Regions from separate parts of the Pseudomonas sp. EA_5y_Pfl2_R50 genome, predicted to be linked through region 2. Evidence: riboswitches for the same ligand, from Rfam matches in the RefSeq annotation. Region 2 holds a riboswitch; each other region holds the start of a gene.

What was found. A riboswitch is a leader RNA that binds a small molecule or an ion and turns the genes downstream of it on or off. The one in region 2 is predicted to bind cobalamin.
Positions count from the first base shown of each region.
Region 1: linked by a shared signal. The riboswitch ahead of AACY19_RS10845 (ABC transporter substrate-binding protein) and the one ahead of AACY19_RS00465 (CbtB domain-containing protein) in region 2 are both predicted to bind cobalamin.
Region 3: linked by a shared signal. The riboswitch ahead of cobO (cob(I)yrinic acid a,c-diamide adenosyltransferase) and the one ahead of AACY19_RS00465 (CbtB domain-containing protein) in region 2 are both predicted to bind cobalamin.

Region 1 is NZ_CAXAPT010000005.1:203,128-212,961, reverse strand. It holds gene AACY19_RS10850 (Ppx/GppA family phosphatase) at 1-734, shown strand, start outside; cobalamin riboswitch at 777-971, shown strand; gene AACY19_RS10845 (ABC transporter substrate-binding protein) at 1,117-2,127, shown strand; gene AACY19_RS10840 (FecCD family ABC transporter permease) at 2,136-3,140, shown strand; gene AACY19_RS10835 (ABC transporter ATP-binding protein) at 3,137-3,901, shown strand; gene AACY19_RS10830 (GNAT family N-acetyltransferase) at 3,885-4,391, opposite strand; gene metE (5-methyltetrahydropteroyltriglutamate--homocysteine S-methyltransferase) at 4,515-6,803, opposite strand; gene AACY19_RS10820 (cystathionine beta-synthase) at 7,193-8,569, shown strand; gene AACY19_RS10815 (cystathionine gamma-synthase) at 8,566-9,738, shown strand.
Region 2 is NZ_CAXAPT010000001.1:100,029-109,862, forward strand. It holds gene cobW (cobalamin biosynthesis protein CobW) at 1-1,002, opposite strand, end outside; cobalamin riboswitch at 1,103-1,314, opposite strand; cobalamin riboswitch at 1,494-1,715, shown strand; gene AACY19_RS00465 (CbtB domain-containing protein) at 1,836-2,033, shown strand; gene AACY19_RS00470 (CbtA family protein) at 2,045-2,746, shown strand; gene AACY19_RS00475 (cobalamin biosynthesis protein) at 2,743-3,156, shown strand; gene cobM (precorrin-4 C(11)-methyltransferase) at 3,237-3,983, shown strand; gene nfuA (Fe-S biogenesis protein NfuA) at 4,128-4,712, opposite strand; gene AACY19_RS00490 (acyltransferase family protein) at 4,770-5,792, opposite strand; gene AACY19_RS00495 (fatty acid cis/trans isomerase) at 5,909-8,191, opposite strand; gene metH (methionine synthase) at 8,349-9,834, shown strand, end outside.
Region 3 is NZ_CAXAPT010000013.1:36,248-46,081, forward strand. It holds gene AACY19_RS21150 (cobyrinate a,c-diamide synthase) at 1-636, opposite strand, end outside; gene cobO (cob(I)yrinic acid a,c-diamide adenosyltransferase) at 633-1,244, opposite strand; cobalamin riboswitch at 1,325-1,554, opposite strand; gene AACY19_RS21160 (hypothetical protein) at 1,719-2,303, shown strand; gene AACY19_RS21165 (PQQ-dependent sugar dehydrogenase) at 2,370-3,683, shown strand; gene AACY19_RS21170 (C40 family peptidase) at 3,756-4,292, opposite strand; gene AACY19_RS21175 (C40 family peptidase) at 4,511-5,128, opposite strand; gene hda (DnaA regulatory inactivator Hda) at 5,343-6,047, opposite strand; gene AACY19_RS21185 (AI-2E family transporter) at 6,259-7,332, opposite strand; gene AACY19_RS21190 (DUF2066 domain-containing protein) at 7,367-8,425, opposite strand; gene purM (phosphoribosylformylglycinamidine cyclo-ligase) at 8,798-9,834, shown strand, end outside.

The sequences.
Region 1 (9,834 bases), on a different contig from region 2:
CACGGTTCGGCAAGAAGCTGCGCGGTTTCGAGGCCGGTCGGGTGCGTGCGGTGGCGACCAGCGCCGTTCGCGAGGCCGACAATGCACAGCTGTTTCTCGCCAGCGCCGAACGGCACCTGGGTTTCCCCATCGACGTCATTTGCGGGCACGAAGAGGCGCGGCTGGTCTACGCCGGCGTGACCCATGCCTTGCCGAGCGCCGCAGACATGCGTCTGGTGGTCGACATTGGCGGCGGCTCGACCGAACTGATCCTCGGCCAGGGCTCGCAGCCATTGCTCACCGAAAGCATCGCCATCGGCAGCGGCACCCTGAGCACGCGTTTCTTTCGCGGCGGCGAGGTGTCCGCCGGTGCGTTGCAAGAAGCCGAACGCGTCGCCATCCTCGCGTTTGAGAAAGTCGCCCGGCGTTATCGCGCGCAGGGCTGGCAGCAAACCATCGGCTCCTCCGGCACCGCACGCATGCTCGCCAAAGTGCTCAAGGCCAATCGCCTCAACGACTACGGTCAGGACGGCATCACCTACGGCGGGCTCCTGCGCCTGTCGCTGCTGATGCTCAAAGTGAGCAACGTGCAACAACTCAAGCTCGCCGGCCTGCAACCGCATCGCCAGAGCATCCTGCCCGGCGGCCTGGTGTTGATGCTGGCCGCGTTCAAAGTGTTCGGCATTGCGCAGATGCTGCCGTCTGAACCGGGCCTGCGTCTGGGGGTGCTGCACGGTTTGATGAGCCGCCATTAATCCTCGCCCGGGCAGATTCGTCTCCCCTTCAGCGGCCTGATCGTCTACCATGCCGCCGCCGGTTTCCACACGGGATTAATAGGGAATCCGAAATGCTTGCACAGCATCAATCGGAACTGCCCCCGCAACTGTAGGTGCTGAGCCTGCTCCACGACTGCCACTGGGATGATGCCCGGGAAGGCCGGAGCCAGGCGATGACGCATCAGTCAGGAGACCTGCCGGCACAGTGACTGACTAACCGGCGGGGTGTCCGGGAAGGACATCGTGCCGTGCGCGTCTTCGCGACTTGACCGGCCTTGCGCTGTTGCCCAGACGGCGTTCGATGGTGTGTTTCCAAACCGTACTCTCCCGTTCCCTGTACGGTTCCATTGGAGACTTGCCCATGCTGCCCCGCGTTGCCACCCTGATCACCGGCCTGAGCCTTTGCACATTGGCCCAGGCGGCACCGACTGCCTATCCGTTGACCGTCGAAAACTGCGCAAGCACCCTGACCTTCGAGCACACGCCCACGCGCACCGTGACCATCGGCCAGGCCGGCACGGAAATGCTCTACGCCCTGGGCCTGGGCGACAAGGTCGTCGGTACTTCGCTGTGGTTCAACGACGTGCTGGCCAGGTACAAGGGGCAGAACGACAAGGTCGAGCGCCTGGCCGATAACGAGCCGAGCTTCGAAGCCGTGATCGGCAAACGCCCGGAACTGGTCGCCGTGGAGCTGGAATGGATGGTCGGCCCGCAGGGTGCCGTCGGCACTCGCGAGCAGTTCCATGAACTGAAAATCCCCACCTATCTGCTGCCATCCGATTGCGAAGCCAAGGACAATCTGGTCGGCGCCGACGGCACGCGACTGGCGCCTTTCAGCATCGACAGCATCTACAAAAGCGTGAGCCAACTGGCGCAGATTTTCGATGTGCAGGATCGCGGTGAACGGCTCAATGATCAGCTCAAGGCCAGCCTCGCCAACTCCATCGCTACCGCGCAAGGCAAACGACTGAAAGACGCCAGTGCGCTGGTGTGGTTCTCCAGCGCGCAAATGGACATCGAGCCGTTCGTGGCCGGACACAAAGGCGTTCCGGATTTCATGCTCACCACCCTCGGCCTGCGCAACGTCGTGCAATCCGATGAAGAGTGGCCGACGGTCGGCTGGGAAACCATCGCCAAGGCCAACCCGACGTTCCTCGTCATCGCGCGCATGGACCGCCGCCGCTTCCCGGCTGACGACTATGAAAAGAAACTCGCCTTCCTGCGCAGCGACCCGGTCACGCGCAACATGGACGCGGTGAAAAACAACCGCATCGTCATTCTCGATGCCATGGCGATGCAGGCCAGCCTGCGCGTGTTCGAGGGCATTGAGCAATTGGCCACGGCCATCAACGGCTATGACCTGTCGAAATGAGCGCAAGACTGATCCGCACGTTGCTGGCCCTGGCGACCCTGCTGGTTGCAGTGGTCGCTGGCGTCGCCATCGGTGAAACCTCGATTGAGCCGAACGTGGTCCTGCAGGTGCTGGCCAACAAGCTCTGGGGCGCCGGTTACAGGCTCGACCCCATCGACGAAGGCATTGTCTGGAACTACCGCCTGACCCGCACGCTGGTCGCGGCCGCGTGCGGTGCCGGCCTGGCGACATGCGGAGTGATTCTGCAGTCGCTGCTGCGCAATCCGTTGGCCGATCCGTATCTGCTGGGGATTTCCGCCGGCGCCTCGACCGGCGCGGTGATGGTCGCCCTGCTCGGCGTCGGCGCCGGGGCGATTTCGCTGTCGGCGGGTGCGTTTGCCGGCGCAGTGACGGCGTTCGTGCTGGTGATCCTGTTGGCGCGGGTCAGCGGTTCGGCCAGCGGCACCGGGCAGATCATTCTCGCCGGGATCGCCGGCTCGCAACTGTTCAATGCGCTGACCGCGTTTCTGATCACCCGTTCGGCAAGTTCCGAACAGGCACGCGGCATCATGTTCTGGCTGCTCGGCAATCTTGGTGGCGTGCGCTGGCCGTCGGTGTGGCTGGCGGTGCCGGTGGCCTTGCTGGGCCTGGTGGTGTGTCTGTGGCATCGACGGGCGCTGGATGCATTTACCTTTGGCGCCGACTCCGCAGCGTCCCTTGGCATTGCCGTGCGGCGGGTACAGATTCTGCTGATCGGATGTGCTGCGCTGGTGACGGCGGTGATGGTGTCGATTGTCGGCTCCATCGGGTTTGTCGGCCTGGTCATTCCCCACGCCGTGCGCCTGTTGCTTGGCACCGGGCACGCGCGCCTGCTGCCAGCGAGTGCCTTGGGCGGCGCGGTATTTCTGATTGCCGCCGACGTGTTGTCGCGCACGCTGATCAAGGGTCAGGTGATTCCCGTCGGGGTGATTACTGCGCTGGTCGGTGCGCCGGTATTTGCCTTGATTCTGGTGGGCCGGAGATCCGCGCGATGAGCAGTGTTCTGAGCTGTTCAGGATTGGCGTTCAAGGTGCGCGGCGCGCAGTTGCTCAATGACGTCTGCCTGGAGGTTCAGCGCGGCGAGACTCTGGGCATTGTCGGGCCGAACGGTTCGGGCAAATCCACCCTGCTGAAACTGTTGGCCGGTCTGCGCGAACCGAGCGCCGGTGAAGTACGCCTCGAAGGTCAGCGCCTCGGCAAACTGTCGCGCCGAAGCGTGGCGCAGACACTCGCAGTGGTCGAACAACAGGCCGACACCGATGACGGCATTCGCGTGTTCGACGCCGTGGCACTGGGGCGCACACCCTGGCTGTCAGCGCTGCAACCGTGGTCGGACAGCGACGATGCCATTGTTCGGCAGGCGCTGACCGACGTTGACGCGATGCACCTGCGCACGCGTCTGTGGCGCAGTCTGTCCGGCGGTGAGCGGCAGCGGGTGCATATCGCCCGCGCACTGGCGCAACGTCCGCAGATCCTGTTGCTCGACGAACCGGCCAACCACCTCGATATCCAGCATCAACTGACGATTTTGAATGTGGTGCAGGCGTTGCCGGTGACCACGCTGATCGCTTTGCATGATCTCAATCAGGCATTGAAATGTGATCGTCTGGCGGTGCTGGAGCGCGGGCGACTGGTGGCGTTGGGCGAGCCGCTCAAAGTGCTGACACCGCAGCGGCTGCAAGAGACATTCGGGGTTAAAGCGCATTACCTGACGGACCCGCTCGACGGCGCACAGATTCTCAGATTCCACTCATGACGTTGTGCATGTGCGTTGTTTGCCAGACCGGGTCAGCATCGACATCGATAATCTCGAAACCCTGTCGCTGCCAGAACGCGATGGCGCCCGGTAAAAAAGGATGGGTATGCAGGTAGATCACCTCGACTCCGTCGGCGAGCGCCAGGTCTTTGAGTGACCGGTACAACGCGCCGGCCAGCCCCGAACGACGCTGCGATGGCAGGACGAACAGACGCACGATTTCCACCACTTTAAGGCCCGGATAGGGTAAGTGCGCGAAGCGTCGGTCGTAAGGGAGATAGCCAATCGAGGCAACGATCTGCCCTTCGTGGCGAGCAATCAGAAAGCGCCCTGCCCCATGCAGATAAACCTCGGCAAAACGTGCCAGATCGTCGGGCATGCCCGTCGCGCTGAGCTTGGGGAAAAGCTCGGCGCGGGCTGCCAGAACAAATTTCAGCACCTCAGGAATGTCGGCGTCAGACACTGCCTGAATAATCGGTTGATGACTCATCTAGCGACAAACACCTGAACTGCGGCTGGCCACATTAACAACTCGCTACCGGTCGACGCCATCAGAAATGCCCAATCCGAATGCCATGCACACAACCCTGTGGTGTTTCATGCAACCCGAGCGTTACGCCAGCTCTTTGCGCAGCTGGCGGGCAGCGGCAACCATGTGCACCAGCGCCGCTTCCGTCTCCGGCCAGCCACGGGTTTTTAAACCGCAGTCCGGGTTGACCCACAGGCGCTCGGCCGGAATCCGCTGGGCGGCCTTGCGCAGCAAGCCAGCCATCTCCGAAGCATCCGGAATGCGCGGCGAGTGGATGTCGTAGACGCCCGGGCCGATGTCGTTCGGGTAGGCGAAAGCTTCGAAGGCGTCCAGCAGTTCCATGTCCGAGCGCGAGGTTTCGATGGTGATCACGTCGGCATCCATGGCGGCGATGGACTCGATCACATCGTTGAACTCGCTGTAGCACATGTGCGTGTGGATCTGCGTTTCGTCACGTACACCAGAGGCACACAGACGGAACACTTCGGTCGCCCAGTCCAGATAAGGCTGCCACTGCGCCTGACGCAGCGGCAGACCTTCACGGAACGCTGCCTCGTCGATCTGCACAATCCTGATGCCAGCCGCTTCCAGATCGACCACCTCATCACGGATAGCCAGCGCCAGTTGTCGGGCCTGCACTTCGCGACTGATGTCTTCGCGGGGGAACGACCACATGAGCATGGTCACCGGACCGGTCAGCATGCCTTTCATGACCTTGTCGGTCAGGCCTTGGGCGTAGCGAATCCACTCCACGGTCATGGCTTGCGGACGGCTCAGGTCGCCGAAAATCACCGCCGGTTTTACGCAGCGCGATCCGTAGCTCTGCACCCAGCCGAAACGGGTGAACACATAGCCGTCCAGTTGCTCGGCGAAATACTCGACCATGTCGTTGCGCTCGGCTTCACCGTGCACCAGCACGTCGAGGCCCAGACGCTCCTGAATGTCCACCGCGTGGCGGATTTCGCTGTGCATGGCTTCGGTGTATTGGGCTTGAGTCAGCTTGCCTTGTTTGAACGACTGGCGAGCGAGGCGGATCGACGCGGTCTGCGGGAACGAACCAATCGTCGTGGTCGGGAACAGCGGCAGATCAAGACCGGCGCGCTGCTTGGCGATTCGCGTTGCAAACAGCGATTGCCGCTGGCTGTCGCTGGCGGTGATCGCCGCCACCCGAGCCTGCACCGCAGGTTTGTGAATGCGTGGCGAGGCCGCACGGGCAGCCTGCACCGAACGGCTTTCAGTCAGCGCACGCTGCACGCGCGGCGCTTGCGGCGCGTTAACCGCCCGGGCCAGCACCGCCACCTCTTCACACTTTTGCACGGCGAAGGCCAGCCAGCTTTTCAGTTCGGCATCGAGTTTGTCTTCGCGGCCCAGATCCACGGGACTGTGCAGCAGCGAGCAGGAGGGCGCGACCCACAGGCGATCCCCCAGACGCTCATGGGCATGCTGCAGCGTCGCCAGGGCATTCTCCAGATCGCAACGCCAGACGTTACGGCCATTGACCAAGCCCAGGGACAACACCTTGTAAGCCGGCAGACGATCAATAATGGTCGGGTACTGATCCGGTGCGCGCACCAGGTCAATGTGCAGACCGTCGACAGGCAGGTTGGCTGCCAGACCGAGGTTTTCTTCCAGACCACCGAAGTACGTGGCGAGCAGTTTCTTCAGCGGATCACGCTGGATCTGGTTGTAGGCACGCTCGAAAGCGTTCTTCCATTCCTGCGGCAGGTCGAGCACCAGAATCGGCTCGTCGATCTGCACCCACTCCACGCCGAGCGCAGCGAGACGCGCGAAGATCTGGCCGTACAGCGGCAGCAAACGATCGAGTAATTCCAGCTTGTCGAATTCGGCTCCCTTGGCCTTGCCCAGCCAGAGATACGTCAGCGGACCGATGATCACCGGTTTGACGTTGTGCCCTTGTGCGCGAGCCTCTTCAACTTCCTCGAACAACTGGTCCCAGCCCAACTGGAACTGTTGATCGGCACTGAATTCCGGGACGAGGTAGTGGTAGTTGGTGTCGAACCACTTGGTCATTTCCTGGGCGTGGGCACCGCCGCAACAGCTATTACTGACGCCACGCGCCATCGCAAACAGGGTTTGCAGACTGGCTTTGCCGTCGTGCGGGCGGAAACGCTCCGGGATCACGCCGAACATCAGCGAGTGGGTCAGCACCTGGTCGTACCAGGCAAAATCGCCGACCGGCAGCAGCTCGATGCCGGCGTTTTTCTGCAAGTCCCAATGAGCCTTGCGCAGCTCGCTGCCGACTTTACGCAGGCCCGCCTCGTCCAGTTCTCCTTTCCAGAACGCCTCTTGCGCTTTCTTCAGTTCGCGGTCGCGACCGATGCGCGGAAATCCAAGGGAATGGGCCAGTGCCATAACAAACAACTCCAATGTTCTGTTGATGGCGGCCATTGTCGGCATCGGTGGCGAGTGAGACAAACTCATTTTAATATTGATGAACACGAGTTTCCCTCATGATAAAACTATCGTTGTCGGCAGCAGAAAATGCCCTGGTCAGGGCAGCATATTCAGTTGCAGATCAAGCCATTCATCACGCAGAGACGCCCTTTGGAAACTCAATGGCGCCTGCGTATAAACGCACTCGATTCATTGCTTCAAGGTTTCTCACTTGGTTCTATTGTTAGATCGAAATCGCAGCATTCGCGGCTGACTAAAGGTTGCGAGGGCTGATGTCTGAGCCTATGTTGCACGCGAGTCTTTTCCCCGCGATTGGAACGCGATCAACACCACTAAGAGGTGAAGAAATGTCAAAGGAATCACGCCCTGCCGTACTTGGGCTGATAGGCAACACTCCGCTGGTTCAAGTCACTCGTTTCGATACTGGCCCGTGCACGCTGTTTCTCAAACTCGAATCGCAGAACCCCGGTGGTTCGATCAAGGACCGTATCGGTCTGGCGATGATCGACGCCGCCGAGCGCGATGGTCGCCTGCAACCCGGTGGCACCATCGTTGAAGCAACCGCCGGCAATACCGGGCTGGGCCTGGCACTGGTCGGCCGCGCCAAGGGCTACCGCGTGGTGCTGGTGGTGCCAGACAAGATGTCCACCGAGAAAGTCCTGCACTTGAAAGCCATGGGCGCCGAAGTGCACATCACCCGCTCCGATGTCGGCAAGGGTCATCCCGAGTATTACCAGGACGTCGCCGCACGCTTGGCGAAAGATATTCCCGGCGCATTCTTCGCCGACCAGTTCAACAACCCCGCCAACCCGCTGGCCCATGAGTGCAGCACCGCGCCGGAAATCTGGGCGCAGACCGAGCATGATCTGGACGCCATCGTCGTCGGTGTCGGTTCGGCCGGTACGCTGACCGGCCTGAGCCGTTTTTTCAAACGGGTGCAACCGGATCTGGAAATGGTCCTCGCCGATCCGGTCGGCTCAGTCATGGCGCAATACAGCCGCGACGGCACGCTGCCCAAGCCCGGTGCATGGGCGGTGGAAGGCATTGGCGAGGACTTCATTCCGTCGATCACTGACCTCTCCAGCGTGCGTCACGCCTACTCGATCAGCGATGAAGAAAGCTTCGATCACGCCCGCCAGTTGCTCAAGGCCGAAGGCATTCTCGGCGGCTCGTCGACCGGCACCCTGTTCGCTGCGGCGCTGCGTTATTGCCGTGAACAGACCGAGCCGAAACGTGTGGTGAGTTTTGTCTGCGACACCGGCACGCGCTATCTGTCGAAGGTCTACAACGACCAGTGGATGACCGATCAGGGCCTGTTGCAACGCAAGGGTTATGGCGACCTGCGCGACCTCATCGCCCGCCGTTTCGAGGACGGCCGGGTGATCAGCGTCGGCCCCGGCGACACCCTGCTGACCGCGTTCCAGCGCATGCGTCTGGCGGATGTCTCACAGCTGCCGGTGCTGGTTGAAGGCAAGCAACTGGTCGGCGTGATCGACGAATCGGACATCCTGCTGGCAGTACACGAAGACGCCGCACGCTTCAGTCAATCGGTCTCCAGCGTGATGACCGACAAACTGCAAACCCTCGCGCCCGGCGCCGACCTCGCCGAGCTGGAATCGGTGCTCAGTCGCGGCCTCGTGGCGATCATCGCCGACGCCTCGGGCTTCCATGGCCTGATCACCCGCACCGACATGCTCAATCAATTACGGAGATCCCTCGCATGAGTCAGCACGACGATAAATCCCAAGGCTTCGCGACCCGGGTGATCCACGCCGGGCAAGAGCCGGACCCGACCACCGGCGCACTGATGCCGCCTATCTATGCCAACTCGACTTACCTGCAAGACAGCCCTGGCGTGCACAAGGGCTTCGACTACGGGCGCTCGCACAACCCGACGCGTTTTGCTCTGGAGCGTTGCGTGGCGGATCTGGAGGGCGGCACCCGCGCGTTTGCTTTCGCGTCCGGGCTGGCGACGATTTCCACCGTGCTCGAACTGATCGATGCCGGTTCGCACGTCATCTCCGGCAATGACCTGTACGGCGGCACGTTCCGCCTGTTCGACAAGGTGCGCCAGCGCAGTGCCGGGCATCATTTCAGCTACGTCGAGCTGACTGACCTGGCGGCGTTCGAAGCGGCGCTGCAGGACGACACGCGGATGGTCATGGTCGAGTCACCGACCAACCCGCTGCTGAGCCTCTCGGACCTCGCCGCCATCGCCCGTATCTGCCGCGCACGCGGGATCATCAGCGTGGCCGACAACACCTTCGCCAGCCCGTATATCCAGCGACCGCTGGAGCTGGGTTTCGACATCGTGCTGCACTCGACCACCAAGTACCTGAACGGTCACTCGGACGTGATCGGCGGCATTGCGGTGGTTGGGCAGAATGCCGAACTGGCGGACAAACTCGGCTTCCTGCAGAACGCCGTCGGCGCGATTTCCGGGCCGTTCGACGCGTTCCTGACCCTGCGCGGGGTGAAGACCCTGGCGCTGCGCATGGAACGTCATTGCAGCAATGCCTTGGCGCTGGCGCAATGGCTGGAGCAACAGCCGCAGGTCAAACGCGTCCACTACCCGGGCCTGCCGTCGCACCCGCAGCATGAGTTGGCCAAACGGCAGATGCACGGCTTCGGCGGGATGATTTCCGTGGACTTGAACAGCGATCTGGCCGGTGCCCGGCGCTTCCTCGAGAACGTGAAGATCTTCGCCCTGGCCGAGAGCCTGGGCGGTGTCGAAAGCCTGATCGAGCACCCGGCGATCATGACCCACGCGACCATTCCCGCCGATACCCGCGCCAAACTCGGCATCGGTGATGGGCTGGTGCGTCTGTCGGTGGGCGTGGAGGACCTCGAAGACTTGCGCGCGGACCTGGCGCAGGCGCTGCAATCGATCTGACCTGGCAAGAACGACAAAGCCCGCACGAAGCGGGCTTTGGTGTTCGAGTAGGCGGCCAGTGCTGGTCTCTGGCTTACAAGGTTTATCGGGCTTCCC
Region 2 (9,834 bases):
ACGCGTCACGCGCGCTTCATCGGCGCCCCACTGGCGGTCGAAATGCTTGTCGAAACGCGTGCCCACGCCTTGGATCAGCAGACGCATCGGCTTGTTCGGGATGGCCGCAAAGCCTTTCACACGAAGGATGCCGTGCTGGACCACCAGTTGCGTCAGCGCGTCGAGCAGCAGGCTTTCGTCGGCTTGCGGCAGCTCGATGGAGATCGAATCAAAAGCGTCGTGATCGTGGTCATCATGATCGTCATCGCCTTCACCATGGTGATGATCGTGATGGCTGTGGCGGCTGTCGATGTGCTCTTCGGAGCCGGCGCCGAGGCCGATCAGCACGTCCAGCGGCAGACGGCCATTGCTGGCTTCGATGATCTTCACCGCCGGCGGCAATTCTTCAGCGACTTCAGCGCGGACGCGCGCCAGATCTTCCGCGCTGGTCTGGTCGGCCTTGTTGAGAATCACCAGGTCGGCGCTGGCCAGTTGGTCGGCAAACAATTCGTGCAGGGGCGATTCGTGGTCGAGGTTCGGATCGAGTTTGCGCTGGGCATCGACCTGATCCGGGAACGCGGCGAAAGTGCCAGCGGCCACGGCCGGGCTGTCCACCACGGTGATCACCGCGTCAACCGTGCAGGCGCTGCGGATTTCCGGCCACTGGAAGGCTTGTACCAGCGGTTTTGGCAGGGCCAGGCCCGACGTTTCGATGAGGATGTGATCGAGGTCGCCGCGACGGGCGACCAGTTCACGCATCACCGGGAAGAACTCTTCCTGAACGGTGCAGCACAGGCAGCCGTTGGCCAGTTCGTAGACGCGGCCGGTGGCTTCTTCTTCGGTGCAACCGATGGTGCATTGCTTGAGGATTTCACCGTCAATGCCCAACTCGCCAAACTCGTTGACGATCACCGCGATGCGACGGCCCTGCGCGTTGTCGAGCATGTGGCGCAGCAGCGTGGTCTTGCCCGAGCCAAGGAAGCCGGTGACGATGGTGACAGGGAGTTTGGCCAGTGTTTTCATCGGTATGCCCTTTGGCAAGCGGCGGGCATACGGGACGAGGATCGGCAACGCGGACGCGCGCCTGATGAGTTCGCCACCGGATCACCCCGCCCGGTTGAAAGTGAGAATCTGTGACGAGGCAGGTCTCCTGGCTGACAGTGTTCAGGCGCCGGGCCTGGCATTCGCTGCGCCTTCCCGCTGGCTCATCGATTGAGCTGGCAGTGGCGTGGCAGCGAACATCACCGTTCACAGTTGCGGGGGCAGCCGCGGCTTTGACCGCGTTCCCTTCTTAGCTTCGGCAACGGCCGAAGAACCTCGAATGCGCAAGGCTACGCATGGGTTGCTTATGGGTCAATGCTTGGATTGGGGGCCTATCCGTTTCTGCGGCAACGGCTACTTGGGGGCAGCCCTTACGGCGCAACCCCAAGCCGCCGTGACCGCAGCAACGGATATCCCACACCAATTCAAACCCACCACCCCATCCAATTGACTCAAATCCCCCCTCATGCTCTCCTACACAACTTGTTACGGGTGCCCTTCACAGGGTGAAACGGGAAACCGGTGAATCATGTGCTTTACTCAAGCCCATGTCAGTCCGGTGCTGCCCCCGCAACGGTAAGCGAGCGAAGCGTCAAAACCACTGTGCCAGCAAGGCATGGGAAGGTGACGCTTGCAGGTCGGCCTGACGCCAACCCCTCGTGAGCCCGGAGACCGGCCCGCAACACACAGCCCGCATTGTGCGCGCTGAACACAACAAACCCGCGGTGGGCGGGCGCTGTTCGAACCTCTGCGCGCCCGACCCGCAGGGGTTTCATGCGCTCGATTCGCCCGCTGACACTCCAGAGGGAAGCGCCATGTCGATCATCAGCAGCACCGGCAGCAACACGGACAAAATCTCCAGCACCTCAACCTTGACCCAACGCCTGACCGCCGCCGTCTTCGCGTCGATTCTGGGTGCCAGCCTGGTTTATTTCGCCGGTTTCTCGCACATCGAAGCGGTCCACAATGCCGCCCACGATACCCGCCACAGCGCCGCGTTCCCGTGCCACTGAGACCTGCCGACATGATCAAGCGAATTGCGCAAACCGCAGGCTTCACCGGTCTGTTGGCCGCCCTGCTCCTCACGCTGCTGCAAAGCTTCTGGGTGTCGCCGCTGATTCTTCAGGCAGAAACCTACGAGAAAGCCGAACCGGTGGCCGTCCACGAACATGCCGCAGGCGCGATGGCCGCTCACACCCACGATGCCGAAGCCTGGGAGCCGGAAAACGGCTGGCAGCGCGTGGTTTCGACCACCGGCGGCAATCTGGTGGTGGCCGTCGGTTTCGCCCTGATGCTCGCCGGTCTCTACACCCTGCGCGCACCGACGAAAACCTCCCAGGGGCTGCTCTGGGGTCTGGCCGGTTACGTCACGTTCGTACTGGCGCCAACGATGGGCCTGCCACCAGAATTGCCGGGCACTGCCGCGGCGGACCTCGCTGCTCGGCAAATCTGGTGGATCGGCACGGCCGCCTCTACCGCCGTTGGCCTGTCGCTGATCGCCTTCAGCCGCCACTGGCTGATGAAGATCCTCGGCATTGCTATCCTGGCCGTACCTCACCTCATCGGCGCGCCGCAACCGCAAGTGCATTCGATGCTCGCTCCGGAAGCGCTGGAAACCCGGTTCAAAATCGCTTCGCAGCTGACCAATGTGGCGTTCTGGCTGGCCCTCGGCCTGATCAGCGCCTGGTTGTTCCGCCGCAAACGCGATGGTCTGTACCACGCATGACCGATGACAACGCAGTGCCGACCTTCGCCGTCGGCCTGGGCTGCCAGCGCGGCTGCCCGGCCAGTACGCTGCGCGCCCTGCTTGATCAGGCCTTGCAGGCCCATCGCATTGAACTCAATGCGGTCAAGGCCCTGGCCAGCATCGACCTGAAGCGCGACGAGCCCGGCTTGCAGGAACTCGCCGCACAACTGGCCCTGCCGTTGCTGTACTTCAGCAGTGAACAACTGGCCAGTTTTCAAACGCAACTGAGCCACCATTCGCAAATCGCCTACGAGCGAACCGGTTGCTATGGCGTGGCCGAAAGTGCAGCACTGGCGCTGGCCGAACAATTGATTCAGGCACCGGCAAAACTGCTGATTTGCCGACAAAAATACGCCCAGGCAACCCTGGCATTGGCCGGCGCTGCGTAAAATCCCGATAATCTCCGCCATCGATCATGAGCAATCTTCATCTGAAGCGTTGCTGAGCGTCTTTTCCCAAGGATTCAACGATGACCGTCTACTTCATCGGCGCCGGCCCCGGCGACCCGGAATTGATCACTGTCAAAGGCCAGCGGCTGATTCGCAGTTGCCCGGTGATTATCTACGCAGGTTCGCTGGTGCCGGCGGCAGTGCTCGACGGCCATCAAGCCGAAATGGTGGTCAACAGCGCTGAATTGCACTTGGAACAGATCATCGACCTGATCAAGACCGCGCATGCCAATGGCCAGGATGTCGCACGGGTGCATTCCGGCGATCCGAGTCTGTATGGCGCGATTGGCGAGCAGATCCGTTATCTGCGCGAACTGAATATTGCGTTCGAGATCATCCCCGGCGTGACGGCCACCGCAGCCTGTGCCGCATTGCTGGGCGCGGAACTGACGTTGCCCGACGTATCGCAAAGCGTGATTCTGACCCGCTACGCCGATAAAACCGCTATGCCAGCGGGTGAGGAACTGGGCAGTCTGGCGCAGCATGGTGCAACCATGGCGATTCATCTGGGGGTCAATCATCTGCCGAAGATTCTGCTGGAGTTGCTGCCGCATTACGGCGCGGACTGCCCGATTGCGGTGATCCACCGGGCGACGTGGCCGGATCAGGATTGGGTGGTGGGGACACTGGCGGACATTGCCGAAAAGGTCGAAGCCAAAGGGTTTCGGCGTACTGCCCTGATTCTGGTTGGGCGGGTGTTGGGGAGTGAAGTGTTTAGCGAGTCATCGCTGTATCGCGCAGGGCACGCACATTTGTATCGCCCATGAAGACCTCTTCGCGAGCAAGCCCGCTCCCACATTTGGAATGCGATCAAATGTGGGAGCGGGCTTGCTCGCGAAGGCGTCGGCGAAATTGACCCATAAAAAAACGGCGCTCACGGGGCGCCGTTTTTTATGACTGCAGCGAACACCTTAGTAGTAGGCGTTTTCTTTCTGCGTGTGATCGGTCACGTCGCGAACGCCTTTCAGCTCCGGGATGCGCTCGAGCAACGTGCGCTCGATGCCTTCCTTCAACGTGACGTCCGCCTGACCGCAGCCCTGGCAACCGCCACCGAACTGCAGAACGGCAATGCCGTCTTCAACCACATCGATCAGGCTGACCTGACCGCCGTGGCTGGCCAGCCCCGGGTTGATTTCAGTTTGCAGGTAGTAGTTGATGCGCTCGTTGACCGGGCTGTCAGCGTTGACCATCGGGACTTTGGCGTTTGGCGCCTTGATGGTCAACTGGCCGCCCATACGGTCGGTGGCGTAATCGACAACGGCGTCATCGAGAAACGCTTCGCTGAACGAATCGATGTAAGCGGTGAAGCTCTTCAGCCCCAGCGCGGTGTCTTCAGGTTTTTCCTCGCCCGGCTTGCAGTAGGCAATGCAGGTTTCGGCGTACTGGGTGCCAGGCTGGGTGATGAAGACGCGGATACCGATACCAGGGGTGTTCTGCTTGGAGAGCAGATCAGCCAGGTAATCGTGGGCGGCGTCGGTAATGGTAATAGCGGTCATGGAAACTCCTCGCAGGCTTGGGCGCAGTTTACGCCAATCGTTGCGCCGGACAAAGTCCTAGTATTTTTGTCGGGAAAGATTCTCGACAGCCTCGCCGTCAATCCGGGCCTTGAGCCAGCGATAGCTGCGTTTTTCCACCCATTCGTAGCTCAACCACGAGCCGGCACCAATCGCCAGCACACACACGGCAAACATCAAATACGGGTCGATGCCGTAGCGCCGCGCGAGGAATCCCCCTGCCGACAGCACCAGAACGTGCATCAGATACACCGAATAGGAGCAATCACCGAGCCACTTCAGCAGTCGGCTGCCCTCGACATAACGTTCCAGCGCCAAGCATGACATCACCAGCACCGCACTGGGCACACCCCAGCTCAGCAGCCTCGGTGTCGGCGGCAGATGGTAGATCGCTAGCAGCGCCGCGCCGATTCCCAGCAACGGCAGCCACCCTCCGCTGGCGATCCAGCCGCGGCGATGGAGCATGCCGATGGCGATCCCCAGCAGAAACTCATAGACGATGTCCGAGCGATAGAACCCACTGATCCAGCCAAACCCGGTCCACGCCTCACACACCGCAAACAACAGCGCCGCGACCACCAGCACGCGCACCTGCAGGCGAAACAGCAAGGCCCAGGCGAACAGCACGTAGAAGAGCATTTCGTAGTTGAGGGTCCAGCCGACATTCAGTGTGGGATAAATCCCATAGCCGCCGGGATTCTCTGCAGGAATGAACAGCAACGACAGCAAGAAGTGGCTCCAGTCCACCGTCTGATCGGGCAGCAGCGGTTGTGCGAAAACCACCAGCAGCCCCATCAACACGGTGTACAGCCAATACGCCGGTACGATGCGAATCAGTCGATACAGCAGAAAGCGCGCGGGTGGCAGCGGTTTGTGCTCGGTGGAAAGAAAGATCACCAGACCGCTGATGACAAAGAACACATCGACGCCGACGGCGCCCTTGTCGATGAACAATTGGCCCACCGACCCGCTCGCCTTGAAATCGAAGAAAATCTGCATGAAGTGATGGCAAACCACCGTCCACGCCGCAAGCGCACGCAGGGCCTGCACTGAAATCAACATCGCCCGCTCCTGCTCACATGCCCAAAAACACCATTCACCCTGTGGGAGCGAGCCTGCTCGCTCCCACAGGGGATTTGTGTTGCCTGAAACTGTGACAGTCGGCTCGGTTCAAATGATCAAAGATTCTCGTAGCGGTTCATGTCCAGCACGCCCTCTTCCACCGGGTCGGTTTCGTGCAGGTACTGGCTCAGATCATGGAAATAGAACCAGAATTGCGGGTGACTGCGACGAATCCCCCAGCGTTCGACGATTTTTTCGAAAAGGTCAGCGTCCTTGGCGCTTTCCATTGCATCGACAAATTCGGAAACCTGACCGGCAGGCACGTTGAACATGAAGTTCGGATAACTGCTGAGCACGCCCGGAAAAACAGTAAGGGTGTCCAGCCCGGGCTGATAGCGCAGCGACTCACCGAGCAGGAACGCCACATTGCTGTGCGCACGGTTGCGCAACAGGCTGTAGACCTCACGTTTTCCGCTGGCGGTTTCAATGCGCAGCATGGTGGCTTCCGGCAGTTGGTCGATGACCTTCAAACCGGCCGCCGGGCGCGAAGTCAGACGGCTTAGCGCCTGCTCGGCATTTTGCAGCGCCGGGTCGATATTCGGCCGGGAGCAGTAAGCGCCGTCGCAGCGATTGATCGGATCGGGGTGCGCATTGAGATCACCGTAGCGCGCCAGCAATTGCATGGCGAAATCGTATTTCGGGTCTTTCTCGTCGAGTTTCAGCGCGGTCGGCTTGTCGTCGTCAATGGCTTCGTAATCGAGCCACATCTTGAACTGGCCGCCGCTCTGATACCAATCGTCGAGGTAGTCCTCACGGGAATCGGCCGGCATCAGGCGCAGGAAGTTCTGCTCGGCGCCGTTACGGATCAGGTCGAAATACAGGCGAGTCTGGGCTTGATGGGAAACGTTGCCGAACACATCGAAGTTGACCGCCAACTGGTAATAGGTGCGTTCCAGCAGCGGATAGTCGAACAACCACATCGTCTGTGGCACCTCGCCGATCAGGCCTTTGGTCACCGACGCGCTGTCGAAGTGGCGGAAGATGCTCAGCAGCGCGTTGTCGTTGCCGGCCCACAGCGTCGACCAGCTCGGTGCCGGGACATCGGCGTAGCTGTCGCGGCGCAGCGCTTCGTAATCGTTGCGTTTGTTGCGGTAGTTGTGCCACAGGCTCAGGACGCTGCCGACATCGTCGTTCTGCCCCGGCATCGCCAGCAAAGGCGTGGCCTGGCCGCGATAGTTCGGGTCGGTGATATAGAGGTCGTGCTCCGGCGCCTGAAACAGCGCCCAGAAGTTGTCGCGGATCACGTCAGTCGCGATCTGTCCACGGCACACCGGGCCGCGAATAAAGGTACGGACGAAATATTCGGCGTTATCGAGCATGAACTGGTAACGCGCCTGCGCCGGAATCGCCTCGAATGTCGCGAAGGGATTGGCGCGGCTCTGCGGGCCGTAACCGGGTAATGCATTGACCTGCCAGTTGCCGCTGTAGAACAGGCTCTTGACCCGCGCCATCTTTGCCGCGCTCAGTGGATAGGTGATGTGGGTCTTGTGCACGATCACCCCTTGCACCGGCCACAAGCGGTAATACACCTGAGTCCCCGGATCGTCGTTGGGGCGGCGGGTGGCGATCAGGTCAATGGGTTGGCCGGTCGGCGTGCGCGAGCGTACCCATTGGAAAAAATGCCCCGGCTCGCCGTCCTTGAAGTAGATGTGCGCCAGAAACCAGTGTTCGAACAACCAGCGCCCGACCAGGCTTTCACGGGCACCGGGGGTATTGAGCAGGTTTTCCCACTGGACAATCTGCAACGCCTCTTTGGCGCTCGGCGCCAGACCCTGTTCGTCAATCGGCGCACCGGACGCCAGCCAGCGTTGCAAGGTCTGGTACTGCTGATCGGTCAGGCCAGTGACCGCCAGCGGCATCCCCTCTTTCGGGTGAGCGCCGGCGTAGCCTTCGAACTCGGCGGGCATTGCGCACAGGTTCTCGCGGTTCAACCCCAGCACGATGTCGTCAGGAAGCTTGGCGTTGGGCGTCAGTGGCGTCTTGTGCCCAAGTTCGAGCATGCGCGCCATCAGTGCCGCCTGACTGCCCTGGGCGTCGAGCACGGAATAGAAGTCTTTCTGCTGCCAGGCACGTTTGCCGAAGGCGTCGTAGAACAACCGGGTGGTCGGCGCCGCTTGTGTGCGCTCACCGTCGTAGACCGGCATCTTGCTCGCCCCACGGGCCGCGCCCTCGCCACTGCCCAGATTGAGCTGGCAGGGCGAGTCGTAGCAGGCATGGCAAGCCACGCACTTCTCGGTGAAGATCGGCTGGATATCACGGGTGTATGAGATCGGGGGCTCTTGCGCAACGGCGCCCCAGCTTAAGAACAGCAAAAAAATGCTGATGACGCGGTACGACATGCCCTTGATCCCGATCCTGAAGAAAAACGCCGCGATTCTACCGTTATGACGCCCGTACCAACATGAGCGATATTCATGCAAAAGCGCAACATGCTCCAAAACCGCGCAGGTTTGCTATGATCCCGCTCCTTCGTAATGGTCTTTCCGAGTAGTCCAAATGTCCGATCGCAGCGTCCGCCTTCAAGCTCTCAAGCAAGCTCTCAAAGAGCGCATCCTGATACTCGACGGCGGTATGGGCACGATGATCCAGAGCTACAAGCTCGAAGAACAGGATTATCGCGGCAAGCGCTTTGCGGACTGGCCGAGTGACGTCAAAGGCAACAACGACCTGTTGGTGATCACCCGCCCGGACGTGATCGGCGGCATCGAAAAAGCCTATCTGGATGCCGGTGCCGACATCCTCGAAACCAACACCTTCAACGCCACGCGCATTTCCATGGCCGACTACGGCATGGAAGAGCTGGCTTACGAGCTAAACGTAGAGGGCGCACGTCTGGCCCGCAAGGTCGCCGACGCCAAGACCGCCGAGAACCCGGCCAAGCCACGTTTCGTCGCCGGCGTGCTCGGTCCGACCAGCCGCACCTGCTCGCTGTCGCCGGACGTCAACAACCCTGGCTACCGCAACGTCACCTTCGATGAGCTGGTGGAGAACTACACCGAAGCCACCAAAGGCCTGATCGAAGGCGGCGCCGACCTGATCCTGATCGAAACCATCTTCGACACCCTCAATGCCAAAGCGGCGATCTTCGCCGTGCAAGGCGTCTTCGAAGCGCTGCACATCGAACTGCCGATCATGATTTCCGGGACCATCACCGACGCCTCCGGCCGCACCCTGTCGGGGCAGACCACCGAAGCGTTCTGGAACTCGGTGGCCCACGCCAAGCCGATTTCGGTCGGTTTGAACTGCGCACTCGGCGCCAGCGAACTGCGTCCGTACCTGGAAGAGCTGTCGAACAAGGCCAGCACCCACGTGTCCGCGCACCCGAACGCCGGTCTGCCGAACGAATTCGGCGAGTACGACGAACTGCCGTCGCAAACCGCCAAAGTCATCGAAGAATTCGCCCAGAGCGGCTTCCTCAACATCGTCGGCGGTTGCTGCGGCACCACGCCGGGGCACATCGAAGCCATCGCCAAAGCCGTCGCCGGTTACGCGCCGCGACAGATTCCGGACATTCCCAAGGCTTGCCGCCTCTCGGGTCTGGAACCGTTCACCATCGACCGCAGCTCGCTGTTTGTGAACGTCGGCGAGCGCACCAACATCACCGGCTCGGCGAAATTCGCCCGTCTGATCCGTGAAGACAACTACACCGAAGCGCTGGAAGTCGCCCTGCAACAGGTCGAGGCCGGCGCGCAGGTGATCGACATCAACATGGACGAGGGCATGCTCGATTCGAAGAAGGCCATGGTGACCTTCCTCAATCTGATTGCCGGTGAACCGGACATCTCGCGCGTGCCGATCATGATCGACTCGTCGAAATGGGAAGTGATCGAAGCCGGCCTCAAGTGCATTCAGGGCAAAGGCATCGTCAACTCGATCAGCATGAAAGAAGGCGTCGAGCAGTTCATCCATCACGCCAGACTGTGCAAGCGCTACGGCGCGGCAGTGGTGGTGATGGCGTTCGACGAAGCCGGCCAGGCGGACA
Region 3 (9,834 bases), on a different contig from region 2:
GCTGCCGAGGGCGTCGGCCGCTGCGTCGAGGCGCACATCGAGGTCATTCAATTCACTGGCCTGGACCAGGCCGAGATGCCGGCTCGGCAGTTCGATACCGGTCTCACGGGACAGCGCGCCGTACCAACGCAAACCTTGCGTCAGACTGCCTTCGAGCAACTGCGCATGGCGCAGCGTGCCAACGCGGTTGGCCAACACGCCGGCAAACGGCAGATCAGATTGATACTTCGCCAGGCCCAGCGCCAACGCACCAAAGGTCTGTGCCATCGCCGTGCCGTCGATCACCCCGAGCACCGGCACACCGAAATGCCGCGCCAGATCGGCACTGGACGGCGTGCCGTCGAACAGGCCCATCACGCCTTCGATCAGAATCAGATCCGCCTCGGCGGCGGCTTCCCACAACAGACGCCGACTTTCCTGCTCGCCGACCATCCACATGTCCAGCTGATACACCGGCGCACCGCTGGCGCGCTCGAGGATCATCGGGTCGAGAAAGTCCGGGCCGCATTTGAACACGCGCACCTTGCGCCCCTGATTGCGATGCAAACGGGCGAGCGCGGCGGTGACGGTGGTCTTGCCCTGACCGGAGGCCGGCGCGGCAATGAGGACCGCCGGGCAGTGACGTGGTTGATTCAAAGTTCGACGCCTTTCTGCGCTTTGATACCGGCCTGGAAGGCGTGTTTGAGCATGCCCATTTCGGTGACCGTATCGCCCATTTCGATCATTTCCGGCTTGGCGGCACGCCCGGTGACGATCACGTGCTGCATCGGCGGACGGGCCTGCAAATCGCTGAGCACCTGATCGAGATCGAGATAACCGTGCTTAAGGGCAATATTCAGTTCATCAAGCACCACCAGACCAATCGACGGATCACGCAGCAGTTCGCGGGAGACGGCCCACGCAGCTTCGGCGGCGGCAATGTCGCGTTGACGATCCTGGGTTTCCCAAGTGAAGCCCTCGCCCATCACGTGGTAGCGCACTTGCTCAGGGAAGCGGCGGAAGAACAATTCTTCCCCGGTGCTGTTGCGCCCCTTGATGAACTGCACCACGCCACATTGCATGCCGTGGCCCATGGCGCGGGCGAGCATGCCGAACGCCGAGCTGCTTTTGCCTTTGCCGTTGCCGGTCAGCACCAGCACCAGGCCGCACTCGTCCGGCGAATTGGCGATGCGTTCGTCGATCACGGCTTTTTTGCGCTGCATGCGCGCCAGATGGCGTTCGTCGCGCTCGGGGGAATCAGTCATGGGGAGCTCTCCGTTGAGGCTGAATAACGGCGGGCGGGCACAGGAATAGACGGCAAAAAGCCTGGCATCGCCCACCGTGATGCCGCTGGATGGATCAGGCCGGTCTCCGGGCTCATGAGCGGCGCATGCCTGACTGCGCGCCTTCCCGCTTCATTCGAGGCAGTGGCTCAAGGCGCAGTTTTCACTCATTTACCGTTGCGGGGGCAGCGCCGGGATCGTGGTCATTCTTCGCTTGAAGACAACCCTCACCGGCTTCCCTGTTTCACTCTGTCGACAAGGGTCACAGAGCACCTGAAACAAGCGGCGAAGGTTAGAGGGTTGGGGGTGGAGCGTCAATTAAAGAGGCGGCCAGCGGGCGAATAACTGCCGTCGATCAATTATCTGGCGCCAATCTTGTGCCACGCTGATACAAATGATATCAAAGAGCCATGCTTTTCTTGAAAAGCTCACCACAACAATAAAAGGATGATGACGATGCAAGGCATGATCATCAGCAACCCGCGCCTGGAATTCCTGCGCCCGGTGCTTGAACGCTGGTTTGACTGTATCGACCGCTACAACGCCGTTCGCGGTGATAGCGACACGCCCTACTGGCATGACGAGAAAGCCAATCTCGGATTGCTGACCGCAGCAGCATGGATGGCCGAACTGGTCACTCTGAACGAAACGACTACACGCAAACAGAACGAAGAAGGCGAACGCAACGCTCGCGCCGATCTGTTCGTTGCCGGCGCCGACGATCGGGCGTATATCCAGGCCACGCAGCGCTGGCCCCGAGTGAACAATCTCAACCTGACCCAAGCGTTGGCGGACATCACCAGCGACGCCAAACGCATCAGCTACGCCAGCGACCTCAAGCTAGGCTGCCTGTTCGTCGCCCCGCAGAAAGCCCAGCACAGCGCCAGCCCTGAAGAACTGCAGGACATGGTCGATGATCTGCAAAAGGAACACACCTGCGCGGTCGCCTGGTATTTCCCCTATGCCTACCGCAAGTTGCGCAGCGAGGCCGGCAACTACCATCCGGGCATTGCCGTACTGTTCAAGGAAGCCCGCGGTTGAGCAGTTGAACCATCGGGCTTGCGCCCTCCTCTATGTTTAGGAATGCATTCATAGGGAAGATCAGCAATGCGCAAGCCCCAGTTCGTTTTTGTCATCGCCTTCGCCGGAGGGCTCGCCGCCTGTGGTGAAACCTCCAGCCTGCAAGTCTCCGACGGCACTGGCCCGTCACCGAAATTGCCGGAACCAAACAAAACCCTGATTCCAACGGTGAACATCGCCCCGGCAATCGGCTGGCCCGAGGGCGCCAAACCGACGGCCGCAGTCGGCACCCAGGTCGCGGCATTCGCCGAAGACCTCGATCATCCACGCTGGCTCTACGTGCTGCCGAATGGCGATGTGCTGGTGGCGGAAACCAATGCCCCGCCAAAACCTGACGACAGCAGCGGCATCCGTGGCTGGGTCATGAAGAAGGTCATGGGCAAGGCCGGTGCGGGCGTACCGAGCCCGAATCGCATCACGTTGTTGCGTGACGCCGACCACGATGGCGTGGCCGAGACGCGTACTGTGTTTCTGCAGAACCTCAATTCACCCTTCGGCATGACCCTGGTCGGCAACGACCTCTACGTCGCCGACACCGACCGCCTGTTGCGCTTCCATTACGAGCCTGGCGCGACGGAGATCAAGACGCAGCCGATCAAGGTCGTCGACCTGCCCGGCGGCACGCTGAACCATCACTGGACCAAAAACGTGATCGCCAGCAAGGACGGCAACAAGCTGTACGTCACGGTCGGCTCGAACAGCAACGTCGGCGAAAATGGCCTGGACAAGGAAGAAGGCCGCGCGGCGATCTGGGAAGTGGATCGGGCGACCGGCAATCACCGGATCTTTGCTTCCGGCATCCGCAACCCCAACGGCCTGGCCTGGGAACCCACCAGTGGCGCGCTGTGGACGGCGGTCAACGAACGTGACGAGATTGGCAGTGATCTGGTGCCGGACTACATCACCTCAGTCAAGGACGGTGGTTTTTACGGTTGGCCGTTCAGCTATTACGGTCAGCATGTTGATGTGCGCGTTTCGCCGCAAAACCCGGATCTGGTCGCCAAGGCCATCGCCCCGGATTACGCGGTCGGCCCGCACACTGCATCGCTGGGCCTGAGCTTCGCCGAGGGCAACACATTGCCAGCACCGTTCAAGGAAGGCGCCTTCATCGGCCAGCACGGCTCATGGAACCGTAAACCGCACAGTGGTTATAAAGTGATTTTCGTGCCGTTTACCGGCGGCAAGCCGAGCGGTCAACCGGTAGACGTGCTGACCGGCTTCCTCGACAAGGACGAGAACGCATTGGGTCGCCCGGTGGGCGTGGTGATCGATCAGCAGGGTGGATTGCTGGTCGCGGATGATGTTGGCAATAAAGTGTGGCGGGTCACTTCTGCCAAATAATGTAGCGCCTTACCCATAACGAATGTGGGAGCGGGCTTGCTCGCTCCCACATCGGGTTTTGTGTTGGCCTTGTTACGGGTTATGCGCCAAATGCTCCGGCTGCAACACTCGCTTCGCGCTTAGATAAGCCTTCTGCCAATACGCCTTCGACAGGCTATCGAGCTTCACCGTGCCGCCCGTTGCCGGGGCATGCACAAAGCGCCCTTCGCCGACATAAATCCCCGCATGACTCACTTGCGAGCCGCCATTGGTGGCGAAGAACACCAGGTCACCGCTCTGCAAGCCTTCCTTACCGACGTTCGGCGCCTGCATCACGATCAGGTCGCGAGTGGTTCGCGGCAGGGAAATGCCCGCTGCATCGCGGTAGACGAAGCCAATCAAACCACTGCAATCAAACCCTGAATCCGGCGTGTTGCCACCCCAGCGGTAAGGTGTGCCCACCAGCCCGAGCGCGCGAAACAGCACGTCTTCAGCAGCAGGCGAAAAGGATTGTGAGGGGCCGAATACTATCGGAGCGCGAACCACCGGCGCAGGGGGCGGCGTGCGACTGGCGCAGGCGCTGAGCAGCGCTGCGAAGAACATCAATGCGAGGCGGGCCGACATGGTCATAAGCAGAACATCCTGATCTGGCTGCGGCTTTCTCTGCCGAATGGACAGAAAACAAAACCGCCTGCGCAACACGCAGGCGGTTTGCCATCAATATAGATTCAGGATTCTAGCGGCTACGCGGCAAACTTCAAGTAAGACTTTAACTTCACCCTGTAAAGTTTAGGTCTACTCCGTTGCCGGCAGACAGATGTCGCCGCGAATGCAGCGACAACGGGGAATTACTTGCGAGCGGTGACCACCGTCGGAGCGTTCGCCAATGCGCGCTTCGCTTCGATGAAGGTCTTGCTCCAGTAGCTGTCACCCAGGCTGTCGATGCGAACACCGCCGCTGCGACGACTGCTGGAGTGGATGAACTGATTGTCACCCAGATAGATACCGGCGTGGCTGACGCGACCGCGACGGCCGTTGGTGGCGAAGAACAGCAGATCGCCCGGCTCAAGGTTGCTGCGCGATACCAGCGGCGCATCCACGTTGATCATTTCGCGGGTCGAGCGCGGCAGGTTCATGCCAGCTTCTTCGCGGAACAGATAACCGATGAAGCCGCTGCAATCGAAACCGGCTTCAGAGGTACCGCCGAAACGGTAACGGGTACCGATCAGGGACATACCGCGTTCGAGAATGCTGTCGGCCAGAACAGGAAGCTGATACGGCTTCTTGCCATTGAATTCGTTGAGTTCTTTTTCGGTGTCCAGCTCTTCCTGATAAATAACGGAAGACTGGGCCGTGGCAGAATTTTTAACCTGTTGAGGCTGCTCTTGAACTGGAGAATGAGCAGCGCAACCGAACAACAGGGTGACGAGTGCGAGAGGCACGAGGGGTGCGAAGCGCTTTAGCATGGGCACGACCGTGGCTGATAGTTGTAAAGAAGCCGAGACTATGCCCGCTATGAGCCTCATTTGCAAATTCAATCGATCTTTTTGTGACTTCCCGGTTTCTCGTTAACATCTAAGCGCTTAAGCCTATTTGAACCAGGACGCAGCTTGCAGAACGTGCAGGAAAGCGGATTTTCTGGCGCCTGAAATATGCCGAAACGCGCTGAAGGCCGCGCCGTTACCAGCCCAGCGTTTCTTTCAGGAAAGGAATCGTCAGCTTGCGCTGAGCCTGCAGAGAGGCCTGATCGAGCTGCTCAAGCAGGTCAAACAGCGCACTCATGCTGCGGGTACCGCGAGTCAGAATAAAATGCCCGACCTCATCGGTCAGGTGCAGGCCGCGACGCGATGCGCGCAATTGCAGGGCACGCAATTTGTCTTCATCGGAGAGAGGACGCATCTGGAAAATCAGCGCCAGGGTCAGGCGGGACTTCAGGTCAGCCAGTTTGACCGGCAGTTCACGTGGAGAGGTTGAAGCGGCAATCAGCAACCGCCGACCGCTGTCCCGCAGGCGATTGAACAGGTGAAACATCGCCTCTTCCCAGTCAGCCTTGCCGGCAATCACCTGCAGATCGTCCAGGCAAACCAGTTCGTACTGTTCAAGGTTGTCGAGGATTTCCACGCCGCGATCCATCAACTCGGCCAGCGGCAGGTACACCGCCGGTTCACCCATCTGTTCGAAACGCAAGCAGGCTGCCTGCAACAAGTGCGTGCGCCCTACGCCGTGCTTGCCCCACAGGTAGATCAGGCTCTCGGTCCAGCCGGCGTCGGCTTCGCATAGACGCTCGACATAGCCGAGTGCAGCGGCATTGGCGCCTGGGTAGTAGTTGATGAAGGTGGCGTCGTCACGCAGACGCACACCTAGGGGCAGCTGAATCGGTTTCATGCTGACTGAACAGTTCTCAAGGAACCGTTAGTGGCCTCTGTGTAAAGTTGGCGAAGTTTATACCCGTGAAGCTGAGCGCACAATGCGACAGAGTCCAAGCAAAATCAAAGGTTTGCGTTAACACACTGGTTTTATGACAGTTTCTCTGACGCGAGCTTCCTGCAGGACATGGGCCAACCCGGCGATCCACCGGGCTGCGCCCGCTGTACAACTACAACTCCAGCTCGTCGACACCACTATAGATGTCGGAGTCCTTGTAGAGGTCGTGCACATGGCGCACCAGCACCATGATCACCGCAGCCACCGGCAGCGCCAGCAGTACGCCGGTAAAGCCGAACAGTTCGCCCCCGGCGAGAATGGCGAAGATCACCGCCACCGGATGCAGACCGATCCGATCCCCCACCAGCAACGGCGTCAGCACCATGCCCTCCAGCGCCTGACCGACCATGAACACCGCAACGATCCCGACCATCGGGTACAGATCGCCACCAAACTGGAACAACCCGGCGATCAGCGCCGCGCCGATCCCGATGACAAACCCCATGTACGGCACAATCGCCGCAAGACCCGCGATCAGACCGATCAACAGGCCCAGCTCGAGGCCGACAATCATCAGGCCCGCTGCGTAGATCACCCCCAACGCCAGCATCACCAGCAACTGGCCACGCACGAACGCACCGAGCACTTCATGACATTCACCAGCCAGCGCCACCACCCGCTCTTCGCGATCACGGGGCAGCAGGCTGCGGATCTTTGCCATCATCACGTCCCAATCGCGCAGCAGGTAGAAACTCACCACCGGAATCAGTACCAGATTCGCCAGCAGGCCGATCAGCGCCAGACTGGAAGCCGTTGCCTGACTCAGCACCACACTGACAATGTCGGTGGTCTGGCCCATGTGCTCGCTGATCGCCGCCTTGACCTTGTCGAACTTCCAGAAGCCATCGGACAAGCCCAGCTTGGCCTGCACCCACGGCAATGCCGAGTGTTGCAACCAGTCGAGCATCTGCGGCGCCAGCTCATACAGACGCAGCAATTGCTTGGCGAGCATCGGCACCAACACCAGCAGCATCGCCGTGACGATCAGGGTGAACAGGGCGAACACCGTGATCACTCCCCAAGTGCGCGACAAGCCGAGTCGTTCCAGGCGATCCACCAGCGGATCGAACAGATAAGCGAGCAGCAGCGCCACCAGAAATGGCGTGAGGATCGGGTGCAGCAACCACACAAACGCGCAAAGCAGGACTACCCCACCGAGCCAGAACCAACGCCGCGTATCGGCCATGTACCACTCCTGCTTCTTCTATATAAGGAAAGACTTACCAGCGGAACCGCAACGACGGCGCTGCCGCTGTCGGGGCCGGCGCCACGACAGGTGCCGCGCCAGGCGCCGACGGCTGTGGCGCTGCCACCGGCGCCGGGGCTTCGGCGGGCAGTTCCTGCAACCTGGCCAGCGACAACTGCGCGCGCATCTGATCGGCGCTGCCGTTGACCCGATAAACGATACGATCACCCTCTACACTTTGCAGACGCACCCCAAACGGCTCGAGCAACCGCAACAACGCCGCGTAATGCTCAAGATTCATGCCCTGCACTTCCAGGGTCTGCTGACCCGAAGCGCCGGGCCTGACGACAAAACGTGGCGCCAGACGCTCGGCCACCGCCAGCATCACCGCGTCAGCGACGGCTGCCTGATCGCCCCCCTGCACGCTGCCCGCCTCTTTTTGATCGCCCAGCCATAAGTGCCATTTGGCTTGCCATTGCCCGCCTTCCTCACGGGCATGCACGGCCAGCAAGGCGTCGGCATTGTAGCGCTCCGAAGCACCGCGCAGCGGCGCCGGGTCTGTGCCTTCCAGCGCAGGCGCGGTGGCCACCAGTTGTTCACTCAAATCAGCCAACGGCAGACGCAACGGCAAGCCCCGGTGCTGTGCCGCTGTGCGCAATGACGCGGCGGCAGCCTGACCATCACCCACCAGACTCGAACCCTCGGCCGAATCGTTCAGCCACCAGCTCAGAATCGACGGGCGACTGGCGCCCCACAAGGCCAAACCGGCGCGACGCAACGCCTGCTCGGTGGTTGCCGGATCGAAATCGACCTTCAACACTTCCGGCGGCCCGGCATCAAAACCAAACTGACTGATGATTTGCTGCGGGTCCTTGCGAATCGCCGCCAGCCCCGGGTTTTGCGGGGCCTTTGGATCGCCGGTCAAGCGCAACACCAACGTATCGAGTGCCGCCTGAGTGGCACGATCACGCTCCTCTGGAGCCTGACCGCTGACCGGCTCACGCACTTGATAGAGGCCTTTGAGATTTTCGGCGTGACTCGCCAGGCTGATCAGAGACAAACAACCCACAAACAACAATTTACAAAAACGCATGGAAAATTCCCGTCGACAAGAGCGGCTGGAACAGGCCGCGTGAACCGGTTGAGCAAGGCTGTGACAATCTGCCAGCACCAAACATTCACCCGGCGGCGATAAGTTTTTGCACCGTGATAACGATAGACGGTTAATGGCCACACCTTATACAGGCACCCGCAGGCCTTAATTGCAAAAAATTTCCCGAGATATGGCCCTGCCCGTCGGTGCGAGGATGGCCGCTGCCCCTCAAGCCTGATAAAATCGCGCGCCTTCGCAGACCGGCAACAGCCGGGCCCTTCGAAACTCGCGTGAGGCACTCGCCCCTCGATTTCGATGTTCCCGCTGAACTCGGTCGTTACCCCTGAATCCCCTCCCCTAAAGGCCTGGATCATGAGCAAGCAACCCTCCCTGAGCTACAAGGACGCCGGTGTAGACATCGACGCCGGTGAAGCATTGGTCGAACGCATCAAGAGCGTCGCCAAGCGCACTGCGCGCCCGGAAGTCATGGGCGGCCTGGGCGGTTTCGGCGCCCTCTGCGAAATCCCGGCCGGCTACAAACAGCCAGTGCTGGTTTCCGGCACCGACGGCGTCGGCACCAAGCTGCGTCTGGCGCTGAACCTGAACAAGCACGACAGCATCGGCATCGACCTGGTTGCCATGTGCGTGAACGACCTCGTGGTTTGCGGCGCTGAGCCACTGTTCTTCCTCGACTACTACGCCACCGGCAAACTCAATGTCGACACCGCCGCCCAGGTAGTAACCGGCATCGGCGCTGGCTGCGAACTGTCGGGTTGCTCGCTGGTTGGCGGCGAAACCGCTGAAATGCCTGGCATGTACGAAGGCGAAGACTACGACCTGGCCGGCTTCTGCGTCGGCGTCGTGGAAAAATCGGAAATCATCGACGGCTCGAAGGTCGCCACCGGTGACGCCCTGATCGCGCTGCCATCGTCCGGCCCGCACTCCAACGGCTACTCGCTGATCCGCAAGATCATCGAAGTCTCCGGCGCCGACATCGAAAACACCCAGCTCGACGGCAAACCGCTGACCGACCTGCTGATGGCCCCGACCCGCATCTACGTGAAGCCGCTGCTCAAGCTGATCAAAGACACCGGCGCCGTCAAAGCCATGGCCCACATCACCGGTGGCGGTCTGCTCGACAATATCCCGCGCGTTCTGCCAAAAGGCGCTCAGGCCGTGGTTGACGTAGCAAGCTGGACTCGCCCTGCCGTGTTCGACTGGCTGCAAGAGAAAGGCAACGTTGACGAAACCGAGATGCACCGCGTACTGAACTGCGGTGTCGGCATGGTCATCTGCGTGGCTCAGGAACACGTTGACGTGGCACTGAACACCCTGCGTGACGCTGGCGAGCAGCCTTGGGTCATCGGCCAGATCGCTGCCGCCGCCGAAGGTGCCGCTCAGGTTGATCT